Regions from separate parts of the Pectobacterium versatile genome, predicted to be linked through region 3. Evidence: riboswitches for the same ligand, from Rfam matches in the RefSeq annotation. Region 3 holds a riboswitch; each other region holds the start of a gene.

Region 1 (5,110 bases), 710 kb from region 3:
TCGATCACCATACGGTCTGTGATTTTCCCGTCTTTCATTTCAGCGAAAATGGCGTTGATGTCTTTCAGCGGACGGCGCGTCCATGCGGCCGTGTTATGGGGATAAGAGGGGCGGGCTACAGGTTTTTTTCTTTCGGTTCCAGAGCCCATTCAACCTTGCCTTTACCTGTGCTTTTGGCCTGGTAAAGTGCAACATCCACGCGCTTCATAAAGTGTTCAGTGGGTTCCTGAGGCTGTTTCTTACCCGCTCCAATGCTGACAGAAAGATGATGCATATTTTTAATGATGATTTTGTTCGCATTTTTTAGTACTTCTCTTGCCAGCTTCTCTGCCCGAGCCTGTGTCCCGGCATACAGAATAATCGCGAATTCTTCGCCACCGATTCGGGTTGCGACAACTTCACTATTATCGAAACGGGAAAGAATATGGCCGAATTTACTTAATATTTCATCGCCTTTCGTATGACCATATTTGTCATTGATGACTTTGAAATTATCGATGTCGATAATAAATAAATAGGGTGTTTTTGCTTCGAGTTTTTTTAATTCGTTAATAAAAAACCGACGATTAGGAAGCTGGGTGAGTTCATCGCTAAATGACTGTATCCTGGCTTCAACATACTTATTGTTGATTTGCTGTATCAGGTTATAAACACCAAATCCGACGCCAAACATACCAATAATTTTCAGTAAATCCTCAACGTAGTATCCAATAAATTTAGTCTGATAAACAAACTCATCCATAAAATCAAACGTGGCGGAGCATATCCATACGTGTAGCCCGAGGCGAATGGATAAGGCCGAAGTGTGATTAAGTGATATTTTACTGGTACACGATAAGATAAAAAAAAGAAAAATCAGTGCGATCGCATCGGTATAAAACCCAGGATTGTTGTGCAACTGCTCCTGAAAATCTCGATGCTTTAAGAACAGGACATTAAATATAACGATCAGCGTTGACGATAATAGGGCGAGCCTTACCGGGTAAGACGTTTTCTTATTTTTATCAATGAAATCATGATCATATTGTTTAAAAGGCATCGCTCACCTCCTCTTGTATCACCTTTTAATCCTATCATGAAATAGATTGAATAGATTCAGTATTATGTTAACCGCAGGTGTACTCCAGAGGATGGTGTAGGGCGGACTGATTCTGCAAAAGCAGACGCCTGATTGCTCAGGCGTCTTGACCGATTAAAAATCGGCTTTCAGTACCACGCGGTAGCGGGCTTTGCCGTCACGTACGTGCTGGATGGCATCATTGATTTTCGACATCGGGAACAGCTCCGTCTGCGGCTTCACGTTGGCACGCGCGGCGAGCTTCATCAGAGAACGCAGCTCATGCGGTGAGCCGGTAGAAGAACCGGAAACGCTGCGGTCACCCGCGATAAGCGTGAAAGCTGGAACGCTGAATGGCTTCATCACCGCGCCGACGGTATGGAACTTCCCGTTATAGGCGAGCGCATTGAAGTAGGGCTGCCATTCCAGATCGACGCTCACGGTGTTGATGATCAGATCGAACTGGCCTGCCAGTGCGGTCAGCGCCTGCGGATCGCGGCTGTTGACGACCTTATCGGCACCCATCGCCAGCACTTCCTGCTCTTTGGCTGGGTTCGAACTGAATGCTGTGACTTCACAGCCCATCGCGTGCAGGAGCTTAATTGCGATATGTCCCAGACCACCGATACCGATCACGCCGACGCGGCTGGTTGCGGTGACATGGTGCATTAACAGTGGTTTGAACACGGTGATGCCGCCGCACAGCAACGGACCCGCAGATTCGATATCAATGGAATCAGGAAGCGGGATAGCCCACTGCCAGTTCGCGCGAATCTTATCGGCAAAACCGCCTTTATTCAGGATGGTCGGCACGCTGCCTTGCTGGCAGTTAGTTTGACTGCCGCTGATACAGGCATCGCAGTGCCCACAGCTGCGAGCCGTCCAGCCAATGCCGACGCGCTGACCAATCTTTAATCCTTTGCTTTTCGCCGCGTCACCTAGCGCATGTACACGGCCAATCACTTCATGCCCGGCAACCAGCGGATAGCTCGACATGCCCCATTCGTTATCGATCATTGATAGATCGGAATGGCACACGCCGCAGTAATCAACTACGACTTCGACGTCTTCCGCTTGCAGTTCACCCGCATCAAACTCATACAACTCCAGCGCTGCGCCTGCTTCCGGTGCGGCATAACTCTTTATCATCGTCATCACAATTTCCTCAGTATGGGTTTGATTAACCAGTCTAAAGGGTTATGGCGTTTTTCTCTATGTCACAACGTGCCAGTGGTTTTTCATTTTGTGTCGGAGGGCGATGGCTTGCTTTACTGGCGTCACTTACTTATTCTGCAAAGCGTAGTACATGACTCGGGGTGCCCTTCTTTGTGAAGGCTGAGAAATACCCGTACCACCTGATCTGGATAATGCCAGCGTAGGGAAGTCACGGTATGCCCCACCGGTTGCCGCCTTCTTCCACGCCGGTTGGGAGATTTATGAACACGCGACCCGCCGACTTTTCTGCCGCTCAGGCAGCAACATCACTAACCCAATTCCGTTCTGCCTCGCCGCTGGTGCACTGTTTGACCAACGATGTGGTGCAATCTTTTACCGCTAATGTGCTGCTGGCGCTGAATGCGTCGCCAGCAATGGTGGTCGATCCCGAAGAAGCCGCGCAGTTCAGCGTGGTGGCCGATGCGCTGCTGATTAATGTCGGGACGCTGGAACGTACGCGCGCTGAGGCGATGCGGGCGGCGGTAAACAGTGCACATCAGGCGGGTACGCCGTGGGTGCTCGATCCGGTTGCCGTAGGTGGTTTGACCTTTCGGAGTGAATTCTGTCGTGAACTGCTGGCGTGGAAACCGGCAGCAATTCGCGGCAATGCGTCTGAAATTATGGCGCTGGCGGGCTTAGCCGCACAGGGGCGTGGCGTGGATAGCGCTAATGATTCGCTGGCGGCGCTCCCTGCCGCCCGCGAGCTGGCTCGGCAAGTGGGGACGATTGTTGCGGTGACCGGCGTGGTGGATTATGTCACGGACGGTGAGCGAGATATCGCGGTAACCGTCGGCGATAGCATGATGACGCGGGTGGTTGGCACGGGCTGTGCGCTGTCGGCGGTCGTCGCGGGTTTCTGTTCCTTAGAGGGGGATTGCTTATCCCATGTAGCGGCGGCGTGCTATGTCATGGCGTTAGCGGGGCAGCAGGCAGCTTCGGCGTCGCAAGGTACGGGGAGTTTTATTCCCAACTTTCTCGATCGGCTTTATACCCTGCGCGCGGAGGATCTGGCATGAAGCGTATCAATGCGTTGACGATTGCAGGCACCGATCCGAGCGGCGGGGCGGGTATTCAGGCGGATTTAAAAGCCTTTTCCGCGCTGGGCGCTTACGGCACGTCGGTCATTACCGCGCTGGTGGCGCAAAATACGCGCGGCGTGCAGTCCGTCTACCGGATTGAACCAGATTTTGTCGCGGCGCAGCTGGATTCCGTACTGAGCGATGTGCGTATCGACAGCGCCAAGATTGGCATGCTGGCGCAGACCGATATTGTTGAAACCGTTGCCGAGCGCCTGCGTCATTACACCGTGCCTTTCGTGGTGCTGGACACCGTGATGCTGGCGAAAAGTGGCGATCCGCTACTGGCTTCCGAGGCGGTGGAGTCGATCCGTCGTGAGCTGTTGCCGCTGGTTTCCCTGATTACGCCGAACCTGCCGGAGGCCGCCGCGTTGCTGAATACATCACCCGCCACCAACGAGCGGGAAATGCGTGAGCAGGGGGAGGCGCTGCTGGCGATGGGCTGTCAGGCGGTGCTGATGAAAGGCGGTCACCTCAGTGAAGCGGAAAGCCCGGACTGGCTGTTCAGCCGGCAGGCCGAACCACTGCGCTTTAGTTCCCCGCGCGTGAATACACGCCATACACACGGCACCGGCTGCACGCTGTCTGCCGCGCTGGCGGCGCTGCGGCCGCGTCACGATAGCTGGGGCGAGACGGTCAAGGTAGCGAAGGACTATTTACAGCAGGCGTTACAGCAGGCCGACACGCTAGAGGTCGGGCACGGAATCGGCCCTGTTCATCATTTCCACCGCTGGTGGTAAAACGCACAGGTAACCTGAAGTATGACGGGCATAAGTAAATTGACTTGTACTTTGCGTGACATATTTGCCAGTAATTTCAAACTAAATTAAGCGTATTTTGGCGTGACAGTGCGGGGGCATCCGGTTACTTTGCTGTGAAATCTTGGCGTTAATGTGAAATAGGATGTGGGGATAACATATGGCAGGTTCTGCTCGCAGTGCGATGGCTGCCAAGGCGCTTCAGACGATACTCAATATCGGCCTGTTGGTGCTGGCAATTATTCTGGTGATTTTTTTGGTCAAGGAAACGTTTCATCTGGCGAAAGTGCTGCTGATCTCCAACGAGAAAGATTCCTCCTATCAGTTGATAGAAGGCATTGTGATCTATTTCCTTTATTTTGAGTTCATTGCGCTGATCGTGAAGTATTTCCAGTCCGGCTATCACTTCCCGCTGCGCTATTTTATCTACATCGGCATTACGGCCATCATTCGCCTGATTATTGTCGATCACAAAAGCCCATCGGATACGCTGATTTATTCCGCGGCGATTCTGCTGCTGGTGGTAACGCTGTATCTGGCAAACAGTAATCGCCTGAAGCGGGAATAGTTGAAACAGGAATAATCGAAACGCGCCGCTATTCCAGCAGCGAGCACTGGGGCGGCAGCCGGCAGTGAATCGCTGCTGGAAGCACCTCGATATGGAAACGTTTGGCGGTGAGCGGCTCGCCGTCCAGATTAAACGTCATGTCATCCGGGGCGGTGATCTCCAGCCAGGGCAGTGTAGCGGAAATCATGTTCTGGTTTTCGCTGCCGGTAAACCAGGCTTGAAGCATATTCGGCAGCAGCTCTGTTGCCGACAGCACGCTCAGCTCCAGCAGCCCATCGTTGATTAGCGCTTCCGGGCAAAGCTGCTGCCCGCCGCCAGCCTGACGGCCATTACCCACCGCGACAACCAGCGTATCCCCCGACCAGTGAAAATCCGGCCCGCGAATCTCACAGCGCTCGGCTTGCAGCATATCCATGCGAAAGAGCGCGTGCAGCAC
Region 2 (5,110 bases), 1.1 Mb from region 3:
CTGCCGACGCCCGTTGCCAGCACCGCAGGTACTCTGTCGATGCTGATGCCGCCAATTGCAACGGTAGGAAAACGGTCTTGCAGATCGGCAATGTGTCGGGTCAACTCGGCCAGCCCCTGCGGCGCTGATGGCATATCCTTGGTTTGCGTCGGGAAAATATGTCCCAGCGCGATATAGGACGGGTTTATCGCCACCGCGCGTGCCAGTTCACGATCGTCATGCGTGGAGACGCCTAAGCGCAGACCCGCTTTTTTAATGGCGGCCAGATCGGCAGTATCCAGGTCTTCCTGACCCAGATGTACGCCGTATGCCTGATGTTTTACCGCTAATTTCCAGTAGTCATTGATGAAGAGTTGCGCCTGATAGCGGTGACCCAATGCGATCGCCTGGATCACATCGGTTTCGGCTTGTTCATCTGACCGATCTTTGATCCTGAGCTGGATCGTTTTCACCCCGACGCTGAGTAGTCGCTCGATCCACTCCACGCTATCAACGACGGGATAAAGCCCCAGTCGCTGTGCCGTTGGGGCAAAAGGCGTCGAGTCCGTCATTTGCTTTCCTCGGTTTGCAGGCTGGTGGCGCTGTGATAAAGCTCGCCGCCGCGCGAGCGGAATTCTTGCGACATCTGCGCCATACCCACTTCAACCGGTTTGGCTTCTGCTTCCTGTTTCGCGGCGTAGTCGCGTACTTCCTGTGAGATTTTCATGGAACAGAATTTAGGGCCGCACATGGAACAGAAGTGGGCGACTTTGCCGGATTCCTGCGGCAGCGTTTCATCGTGGTAGGCACGGGCCGTTTGGGGATCGAGCGCCAGATTGAACTGGTCTTCCCAGCGGAATTCGAAACGTGCTTTTGACATGGCGTTATCACGGATCTGCGCACCGGGGTGGCCTTTCGCCAGATCGGCGGCGTGAGCGGCGATCTTGTAGGTAATCAGCCCCTGTTTGACGTCTTCTTTGTTCGGCAAGCCAAGATGTTCCTTCGGCGTCACGTAACAGAGCATTGCACAGCCGAACCAGCCGATCATGGCGGCACCGATGCCAGAGGTGAAGTGATCGTAACCCGGTGCGATATCGGTGGTCAGCGGGCCGAGCGTATAGAATGGTGCTTCGTGGCAGTGTTCCAGCTCTTCGGTCATATTGCGGCGGATCATCTGCATCGGAACGTGGCCGGGGCCTTCGATCATCACCTGTACGTCGTATTCCCAGGCGATTTTGGTCAGCTCGCCCAGCGTATGCAGCTCGGCAAACTGGGCTTCGTCGTTGGCATCCTGAATGGAGCCCGGACGTAAACCGTCACCCAGCGACAACGCGACATCGTAAGCGGCACAAATTTCACAGATTTCCCGGAAGTGCTCGTACAGGAAGCTCTCTTTGTGATGCGACAGGCACCACTTCGCCATAATGGAACCGCCGCGGGAGACGATGCCGGTCAGGCGTTTGGCCGTCATCGGCACATAGCGCAACAGCACGCCAGCGTGGATGGTGAAATAGTCCACGCCCTGTTCTGCTTGCTCCAGCAGCGTATCGCGGAACATTTCCCAGTTCAGGTTTTCCGCCACGCCGTTCACTTTTTCCAGCGCCTGATAAATCGGTACTGTCCCGATCGGCACGGGGCTGTTACGCAGAATCCATTCGCGCGTTTCGTGAATATAGCGGCCGGTTGAGAGATCCATCACCGTATCCGCGCCCCAGCGGGTAGACCAGACCAGCTTTTCCACCTCTTCTTCGATGGAAGACGTCACGGCGGAATTACCGATATTGGCGTTAACCTTCACCAGAAAATTGCGCCCGATAATCATCGGCTCTGATTCAGGGTGATTGATGTTTGAGGGAATAATTGCGCGCCCGGCAGCCACTTCCTGACGGACAAATTCCGGCGTGATATTTTCTGGCAGAAGGGCGCCAAAACTTTGCCCTGGATGCTGCTGGCGCAGTACCTCGCCGCGAATACGCTCGCGCCCCATATTTTCGCGAATGGCGATAAATTCCATTTCGGGCGTAATCATGCCCTGCCGCGCATAGTGGAGCTGGGTGACGCGTTTGCCCGCTTTGGCACGCAAAGGTCGTGGCAGGTGTTCGAAACGCAGATGATCCAGACCCGCATCCGCCAGACGCTGTTGGGTGAAGTCGGAGCTGACGCCGGATAACGCTTCGGTGTCGTGACGTTCTGCAATCCAGCTGGCGCGCAGCTTCGCTAGCCCAACGCGGACATCGGGTTGCGCAGCCGGATCGCCATAAGGCCCTGAAGTATCGTAAACCGGGATTGGCTCATTGGGTTCGTATTGGGGGTTGTCTTTACTGCCGCCAAGCAACGTCGGGCTAAGCTGAATCTCCCGCATCGGTACGTGGATGTCATCGCGTGAACCTGTCAGGTAAATGCGTTTGGAATTGGGAAAGGCGGTTCCCTGTAAGGTTTCAATAAACTGCTGGGCGGCGGCACGCTGTTCACGGCGACCGGATTTGGATGACACTGCTTTTATAGACAAGGGTTCTGTAGACATAGCAAGTTCCTGTAAGACGTAAAGGGAAGATTGCTTGTCTGGAGCCGGAGGGAGTAATAATGATATTGAGCGTCAGAGCAGGTATGTGGGAATACACAGCCTTGGGCTCAATGAGGTGCATTACTCTTGTTCCCTTCGCAGGTATTAACCCGATCAGGTTCCGCGGATCCCGAATTAACGGTCTCAGCCTGTGCGCTCATAAGTTTTGTCATAACGATTGATTTCGTAAAACAAAACACGAGCACGCTAGGCACTCCGACAAGATATGCCCGTCTCTTAAACGGGCCAATAAAACCCCTACACTGTATGTCGGCAAAACGCAGATGTCAAAGCGTGCCGCTGTTGCCTTTACAGTGTGTGATGATTTACTTAAATAGCGTCAAATGACCACTATTTGTCGTAAACCTGCTGGATCATGTTGTCTTCTAACGTAAAACGCTCTTCCAATGCTTCGCCGACGTGAGAGAGTGCGTGCTGGAATTCGAGGCAGTTATCATGGTCGATGGCTGCCGCCAGGTGGCTATCGTAAAACGCCATAATTTGCTGCGTGTTATTTTGCAGGGCGAGGTCGAGCTGGGTGGAAAGCGCTAATACTTGTTCGCTGTGCGTCGCTGCTTCATGCAGCATTTTTTCGTATAAGTGAAAGTGGCCGGTAGAAAGATAATCCACCAGATTCTGGCAAAAATTATCCAATGCCTCTTCATCCAAAAGAGAAAGCGCTTCCTTGTTCGGCTTGATGCCAACCAGATGATAGTAAGCCACCAGAAGCCGCTTACGCGCTTGTAGCCATTGGTCGATTAACGCATTATTGCCACCAACGTATTCAGTTAGACTTTGTAGCTGGTTTAGCATTGTTGACTCCGTGAACGGTAAGAAATAACTGAAATCCCAGTTATAAAACTTATGTAATCACTCTGAATGTAAAATGCCAGTGAAGTGGCAGTGGAGCAATAAAAAGATATGGAACAGACGCTAAAAGGTGATGAAACCGGCTGGTGGGTGGTTAGCGACGCGGTACAAATCTGGTTACCTCAGGGAGAATTGCCGCGCGGAACGGCAATAGAGTGGTCGTTGCAGGGGAAAACGGCTCGCCAAATCGGCGAATGGCAAGGGCTGCCTGTCTGGCTGGTCTGTCAGGGACGAGATTCCGATATGGCATCAGTTCGCCAGTTGCTCGATCAGGACGTGGGCTTATTCCAGCTCGCGGGGCGAGGCGTACAGTTGGCTGAGTTCTATCGTTCTCATCGTTTTTGTGGTTACTGCGGCCATGAAATGGTGCGGAGCAAAACGGAACTGGCGTGCTTATGTCACCATTGCAAAGAACGCTATTATCCGCAGATCGCGCCTTGCATCATCGTCGCGATTCGCCGTGGCGATGAGATTCTGCTGGCGCAGCACAATCGGCATCGCGGAAACATGTACACCGTGCTGGCCGGGTTTGTTGAAGTGGGCGAAACGCTGGAGCAGACGGTCGTACGTGAGGTGATGGAAGAGAGCCAAATTCAGATAAAAAACCTGCGTTACGTGAGTTCGCAGCCTTGGCCATTCCCTCATTCTCTGATGATGGCGTTTATGGCCGATTATGCGGGTGGAGACATCAAGCACGATCCGAAAGAGCTGCGTGATGCAGGCTGGTTCCGCTATGACCAACTCCCGCAGTTGCCTCCACCGGGCACCGTCGCGCGTCGGCTTATTGAAGATACGGTGGTACTTTGCCGCACTTATCACGAGAACGAAGGCTGACGTGGTACTATTTGCGTCATAAAGCGTTTGCCTTATAACGCATCCGTTTCATCACATCTACCCGGTGTAGAACCGCCGTGAGGTTGAAAGGAAAAGAACATGACTGATCTGAAAAACGATCGCTATTTGCGGGCGTTATTACGCCAACCCGTTGATGTCACCCCGGTGTGGATGATGCGTCAGGCGGGGCGTTATCTGCCAGAATATAAGGCAACGCGCGCACAGGCGGGTGATTTTATGTCGCTGTGTAAAAACGCAGAGCTGGCTTGTGAAGTCACGTTACAACCTTTACGGCGCTATGCGTTAGACGCTGCGATCTTGTTCTCTGACATTCTCACTATCCCTGATGCCATGGGGTTAGGGCTTTATTTTGAAGCGGGGGAAGGCCCACGTTTTCACTCCCCGATCACGTCGCATGCCGATGTGGTTAAACTGCCTGTCCCTGATCCAGAACAGGAACTCGGGTATGTGATGAACGCGGTGCGGACGATCCGTAAAAATCTCGCGGGTGAAGTACCGCTTATCGGTTTCTCGGGCAGTCCGTGGACGCTGGCAACCTATATGGTTGAAGGCGGTAGCAGCAAAGCGTTTACCGTCATCAAGAAAATGATGTTCGCCGAGCCTAAAACGCTACACCTGTTGTTGGATAAGCTGGCTGATAGCGTCATTCTTTATCTCAACGCGCAGATTCGCGCGGGTGCGCAGGCGGTGATGGTCTTCGATACCTGGGGCGGCGCGCTGAGCGGACGCGACTACAAAGAATTTTCTCTGCATTACATGCACAAGATCGTTGATGGTTTGCAGCGCGAGAATGAAGGTCGCCGTGTGCCCGTGACGCTCTTCACTAAAGGTGGCGGCCAGTGG
Region 3 (5,110 bases):
TGAGGTCAATATCTGGGTCCTGCCGGACGAACCGGAGGAAATGCCGGTGTCCATCCAACTCCAGTCTGACAATTCTCGTCACGAACAGTTAGAAAGCCGGATGGAAGAAGGTGGCTATTTCCTGCTGTTCGACAAGCGTTCGCCGTTAGCATCACGGCCAGAAGCTCAGCAGTGGCTCAGGCAGGTATTTAACCCGATTTCGCTACTCAACCACGCCAATACCAGCAACCAGCGTGACTGGTCACCGGCCTACAGCCTGCTGCCGCGCTGGCACCATCACCATCCCGATGTGCCGCAATCCCTTCCAAAAGGGCTGACTGAAGTCACACTCACGTTCTATCAGGCACACCCTGAATACCGGATATTAAGCGAGATTATGCGCACGCTACTGGCGCAGCACGGCGTCACGTTGCATATCCAGACGGTCAGCTACGAAGACTGGTATCAAGGCAATGCCGAGAGCGATATCTGGTTTAGCAGCGTGAACTGTTATTTGCCACTCGAATTCTCCCTGTTCGCGATGCTCTACGAGCTCCCGCTGGTGCAGCACTGTCTGGATGACGATCTGCATGCGGACGCGCAGCAGTGGCGCAATCACTCGCTGCCGATGGCGGAATGGTGTGAAAAACTGATCGATAGCGGCCAACTGTATCCGCTGTTGCACCACTGGCTGCAACTTCAAGGGCAGCGCAGTATGCGCGGCGTCAGGATGAATATGTTGGGCTGGTTTGATTTTAAATCCGCCTGGTTTGCACCGCCGGAACGCTGAGAGCCTTTCGCCGCCCGACTTAACCCTTTACAATGTGCCGTTCTCAACGGGGTGCGGAAAATTTTTCGCTGAGAAGATACCCGTCGAACCTGATCCGGTTAATACCGGCGAAGGGATTTGAGAGTGCGGCTTATTGCCGCCTCAAAGTCCTTTGCCACCCTATGATTCTCAGGAGTGCAAAGTGTTAAATCAATTACTACACCGTTCAGCCACCGCGCTGAAAATCAGCCTGCCTTGCCTGTTACTGCTCTCTGCTTCGGCCTTTGCCAAGCCCGCGCTTACCGTTTATACCTACGATTCGTTCGCTTCCGAATGGGGTCCGGGCCCTGTCATCAAGACCGCCTTTGAAAAAGAGTGCGAGTGCGAACTGAATTTCGTCGCTCTGGAAGACGGCGCATCGCTGCTGAACCGTCTGCGTATGGAAGGCAAAAACAGCAAAGCGGACATCATTCTGGGACTGGACAACAACCTGTTGCAAGCAGCAGAACAAACCGGCCTATTTGCGCCACACGGTCAGGACACCCGTGCCGTCACGGTGCCGGGCGGCTGGAGCAATAAGACGTTCGTTCCTTACGACTACGGCTACTTTGCGTTTGTGTATAACAAAGACACGCTGAAAAATCCGCCGAAAAGCCTGCATGAGCTGGTGGACAGCAATGCACCGTGGAAAGTGATCTATCAGGATCCTCGCACCAGCACACCGGGACTGGGATTGCTGCTGTGGATGCAGAAAGTGTACGGCGACGATGCGCCACAAGCCTGGCAGAAGCTGGCGAAAAAAACCGTTACCGTCACCAAAGGCTGGAGTGAAGCCTACGGTCTGTTCCTGAAAGGGGAAGCGGATCTGGTGCTGAGCTACACCACGTCACCGGCCTATCACATCATTGAAGAAAAGAAAGACAACTACGCAGCGGCCACCTTTAGCGAAGGGCACTATCTGCAAATTGAAATCGCCGGGCAGTTGGCTTCCAGCAAAAATCCCGAACTGGCAAAACGCTTTATGCAGTTCATCCTAAGCCCAACGTTCCAGCAGGCTATTCCTACCACAAACTGGATGTATCCGGCGGTTAAAACTGATCTGCCAGCAGGCTTCGCGACGCTCGCGGTTCCTGAGAAAGCCATGCAGTTCAGCGCACAGGAAGTCGCCGACCAAAGGACGCAGTGGATTCAGGCATGGCAACGCGCCGTCAGCCACTGATCGGCGGACGTCTGTGGTCGGGGCTACTGGCCACAACGCTGTTAATTTCCGTTGCCGCACTGGCTTTCGGTGCCCTGTGGCTACAGGCGCCCGAAAGCCAGTGGCGCACGCTATGGCATGACAGCTATCTCTGGCATGTCATCCGGTTTACCTTCTGGCAGGCCTTTCTCTCTGCGCTGTTTTCCACCGTTCCGGCGATCTTCCTTGCCAGAGCGCTGTATCGACGGCGCTTTCCCGGTTACCGCTGGCTGCTACGATTGTGCGCAATGACGCTGGTGCTGCCCGTGCTGGTCGCTGTTTTTGGCCTGCTCAGCGTTTATGGTCGGCAAGGCTGGCTGGCCTCTGCGCTGGGCTGGTTTGACCTGAAATACACGTTTTCGCCCTATGGGTTGCAGGGCATCCTGCTGGCGCACGTCTTCTTCAATCTGCCTCTGGCAACCCGATTGCTGTTGCAGTCGTTAGAAGGCATCGCCACCGAGCAACGTCAGTTGGCAGCGAATTTGGGTATGAACAGCTGGCAGCATTTCCGTCTGCTGGAATGGCCTGCCCTGCGCCGGCAGATTTTACCCACTGGCGCACTGATTTTTATGCTCTGCTTCGCCAGCTTTGCTACGGTGCTGTCGCTGGGCGGTGGCCCGCAGGCGACCACAATTGAGCTGGCTATCTATCAGGCATTAAGTTTTGATTACGATCCGGGGCGCGCGGCACTGCTGGCGTTAATTCAGATGGTCTGCTGTCTTGGTTTGGTGCTGCTGAGCCAGCGGCTGGGGCGCATTCTGCCCGTCGGTAGCACGCAGCAACTTGCCTGGCGCAACCCGCAGGATAGCGCCTTAAGCCGCGTCACCGACGGCCTGCTGATTGGTGCGCTGTTACTGCTGGTCGTCCCCCCCTTGCTGGCCGTGGTGTTGGATGGCGTAAACCGATCGCTGGTTACCGTGCTGCAACAGCCTGTGCTCTGGCAAACGCTGTTTACCTCGCTGCGCATTGCCTTAGGCGCAGGACTCCTGTGTCTGGTGCTAACCATGATGCTGCTCTGGAGCAGTCGCGAGCTCAAGTTACGCCAGAAGCCACTGTACGGGCAGTTGATGAACCTGAGCGGTATGCTCATCCTCGCCATGCCGGGCATTGTGCTGGCAACCGGCTTTTTCCTGCTGCTGAATAACAGCATCGGGCTACCGCAATCCCCTTACGCACTGGTGGTGTTCACCAACGCGCTGATGGCAATTCCCTACGCGATCAAAGTACTGGAAAACCCGATGCTGGACGTTGCCGAACGCTACAACCGACTCTGCACGTCACTGGATATTCGCGGCTGGCAGCGGCTGAGACTGATCGAGCTCGCCGCGCTAAAACAGCCGCTGGCGCAGGCGTTGGCTTTTGCCTGCGTGCTGTCGATTGGTGATTTCGGCGTCATTGCGCTGTTCGGTAATGAGCAGTTCCGCACGTTGCCGTTCTATCTGTACCAGCAAATTGGTTCCTATCGCAGCGCCGACGGCGCAGTCACGGCGCTACTCTTAATGCTGCTGTGCTTTATGTTATTTACCCTGATTGAGAAACTGGCAGGCCGTCATGATCGCGCTTGAGAAATTGACCTACTTCTATCAACACTTGCCCATGCGCTTTGATTTTCACGTCAGGCCGGGCGAGCGCATCGCTATCCTCGGCCCCAGCGGCGCAGGGAAAAGTACGCTGCTGAATCTGGTTGCGGGCTTCCTGATGGCAGACAGCGGGGAATTACGGCTTAACGGAGAATCTCACCGCGAGACGCCTCCCGCTAAAAGACCAGTTTCGATTCTGTTTCAGGAAAATAACCTGTTTCCTCATCTGACAATCGGGCAAAACATCGCGCTGGGGCTACACCCCGGCCTGCGGCTTAGTGCAGAACAGCGCGAGACGTTACGGCAGATTGCCGATCGGGTCGGTCTGGCCGATCTTCTGGATCGTCTACCCTCGCAGGTTTCTGGCGGACAGCGCCAGCGCGCGGCATTGGCACGCTGTCTGGTGCGTCATCAGCCGATTCTGCTATTGGATGAACCGTTCTCGGCACTCGATCCCGCGCTGCGTCAGGAGATGCTCGATCTGGTTGAAAGTGTGTGTGAGGAGCGTCAATTCACGCTGTTGATGGTGTCCCACAATCTGGATGATGCCATGCGGATCGCAAAACGTACGGTGCTGATCGTAGACGGGCAGATTTATTATGATGGGCCGACTCAGGCGCTACAGGATGGCAGCGCCGAAGCGGCCACCATCCTGGGAATTTCACGTCCGTCTTCAAATTGAGAAATTAAGGCAAAGCCTGATAGCGCAAGTTGCTGAACGTGACATCGCCCTCGCCTGAAGCATACAGGGCAGGCCGCAAACTGAGGAAGTCGTACGCGACGTTGTGATGGTAGCCGGACACTTCCATCTGCACCGGATATTTCTTCCACGGTTCCTGATCCGAGGTGCGGGTGTAGAACGTCACAATGTGGCGATCGTTTCTCATCAGAATCTGCACCTGATTGCCCGTAATATGCGGCAGTTTCTTCTCCGCCCTTTCCAGCCCGTAGCGGTGCATTACGGTGCCGTCCTGATTAAACGACAGCCCGACGTATAGCTTCGCGTTATAGAACAGCAGCAACCCTGCCTGTGCGCCGGGGGCAAAATTCGCCGTGACTTCAATCTGGTAAGCCTGATCGCCAGGAATCATCGTCAGCGGCGCGCTGTCCTTCGGCGACGTGCCTTTTGCCTTCAGGTGCAGCTTGCCATCACTGAGCGTGACCCGCTTCAGTTCCTCCGCATTGGCACGGTAGAAATGCCAACGAGCCGGAAATTTCTCGTCGGTAAAGCTATCAGACCAGCCGATGCCGTGAGGCACTGCCTCGCCGCCTTCCGGCTTACGAATCGGTTTGCCAGTATCGAATCCAGCGGATGTAAACCAACCATCATCACCCCAGACGATCGGCTCCAGCATCGCCTGCCGCCCCAATGTCATAAAGCCGTTTTCATAACCGTGATACACCATGTACCAGTTTTTATCCGGCCCTTCGATCAGCGTCGCATGGCCGCGCGACCACCATTTCTCTGAACGATCCTGCGTGCGGATAATCGGGTTATGCGGCGAGTTTTCCCACGGTCCATTGATCGATTTCGAGCGTGCGGCA

The links. A riboswitch is a leader RNA that binds a small molecule or an ion and turns the genes downstream of it on or off. The one in region 3 is predicted to bind thiamine pyrophosphate.
Region 1: linked by a shared signal. The riboswitch ahead of thiM (hydroxyethylthiazole kinase) and the one ahead of thiB (thiamine ABC transporter substrate binding subunit) in region 3 are both predicted to bind thiamine pyrophosphate.
Region 2: linked by a shared signal. The riboswitch ahead of thiC (phosphomethylpyrimidine synthase ThiC) and the one ahead of thiB (thiamine ABC transporter substrate binding subunit) in region 3 are both predicted to bind thiamine pyrophosphate.

Annotation. Positions count from the first base shown of each region.
Region 1 covers NZ_CP034276.1:3,504,804-3,509,913, reverse strand. Annotated here, with positions in the region: partial or broken gene EIP93_RS23035 (zinc-binding dehydrogenase) at 1-80, opposite strand, end outside; gene EIP93_RS15920 (GGDEF domain-containing protein) at 116-1,039, opposite strand; gene ahr (NADPH-dependent aldehyde reductase Ahr) at 1,193-2,212, opposite strand; TPP riboswitch at 2,360-2,456, shown strand; gene thiM (hydroxyethylthiazole kinase) at 2,494-3,288, shown strand; gene thiD (bifunctional hydroxymethylpyrimidine kinase/phosphomethylpyrimidine kinase) at 3,285-4,088, shown strand; gene psiE (phosphate-starvation-inducible protein PsiE) at 4,267-4,674, shown strand; gene yegS (lipid kinase YegS) at 4,703-5,110, opposite strand, start outside.
Region 2 covers NZ_CP034276.1:289,448-294,557, forward strand. Annotated here, with positions in the region: gene thiE (thiamine phosphate synthase) at 1-551, opposite strand, end outside; gene thiC (phosphomethylpyrimidine synthase ThiC) at 548-2,503, opposite strand; TPP riboswitch at 2,617-2,771, opposite strand; gene rsd (sigma D regulator) at 2,894-3,355, opposite strand; gene nudC (NAD(+) diphosphatase) at 3,464-4,246, shown strand; gene hemE (uroporphyrinogen decarboxylase) at 4,346-5,110, shown strand, end outside.
Region 3 covers NZ_CP034276.1:4,218,842-4,223,951, forward strand. Annotated here, with positions in the region: gene sgrR (HTH-type transcriptional regulator SgrR) at 1-769, shown strand, start outside; TPP riboswitch at 807-903, shown strand; gene thiB (thiamine ABC transporter substrate binding subunit) at 987-1,967, shown strand; gene thiP (thiamine/thiamine pyrophosphate ABC transporter permease ThiP) at 1,943-3,550, shown strand; gene thiQ (thiamine ABC transporter ATP-binding protein ThiQ) at 3,537-4,247, shown strand; gene EIP93_RS19115 (family 43 glycosylhydrolase) at 4,252-5,110, opposite strand, start outside.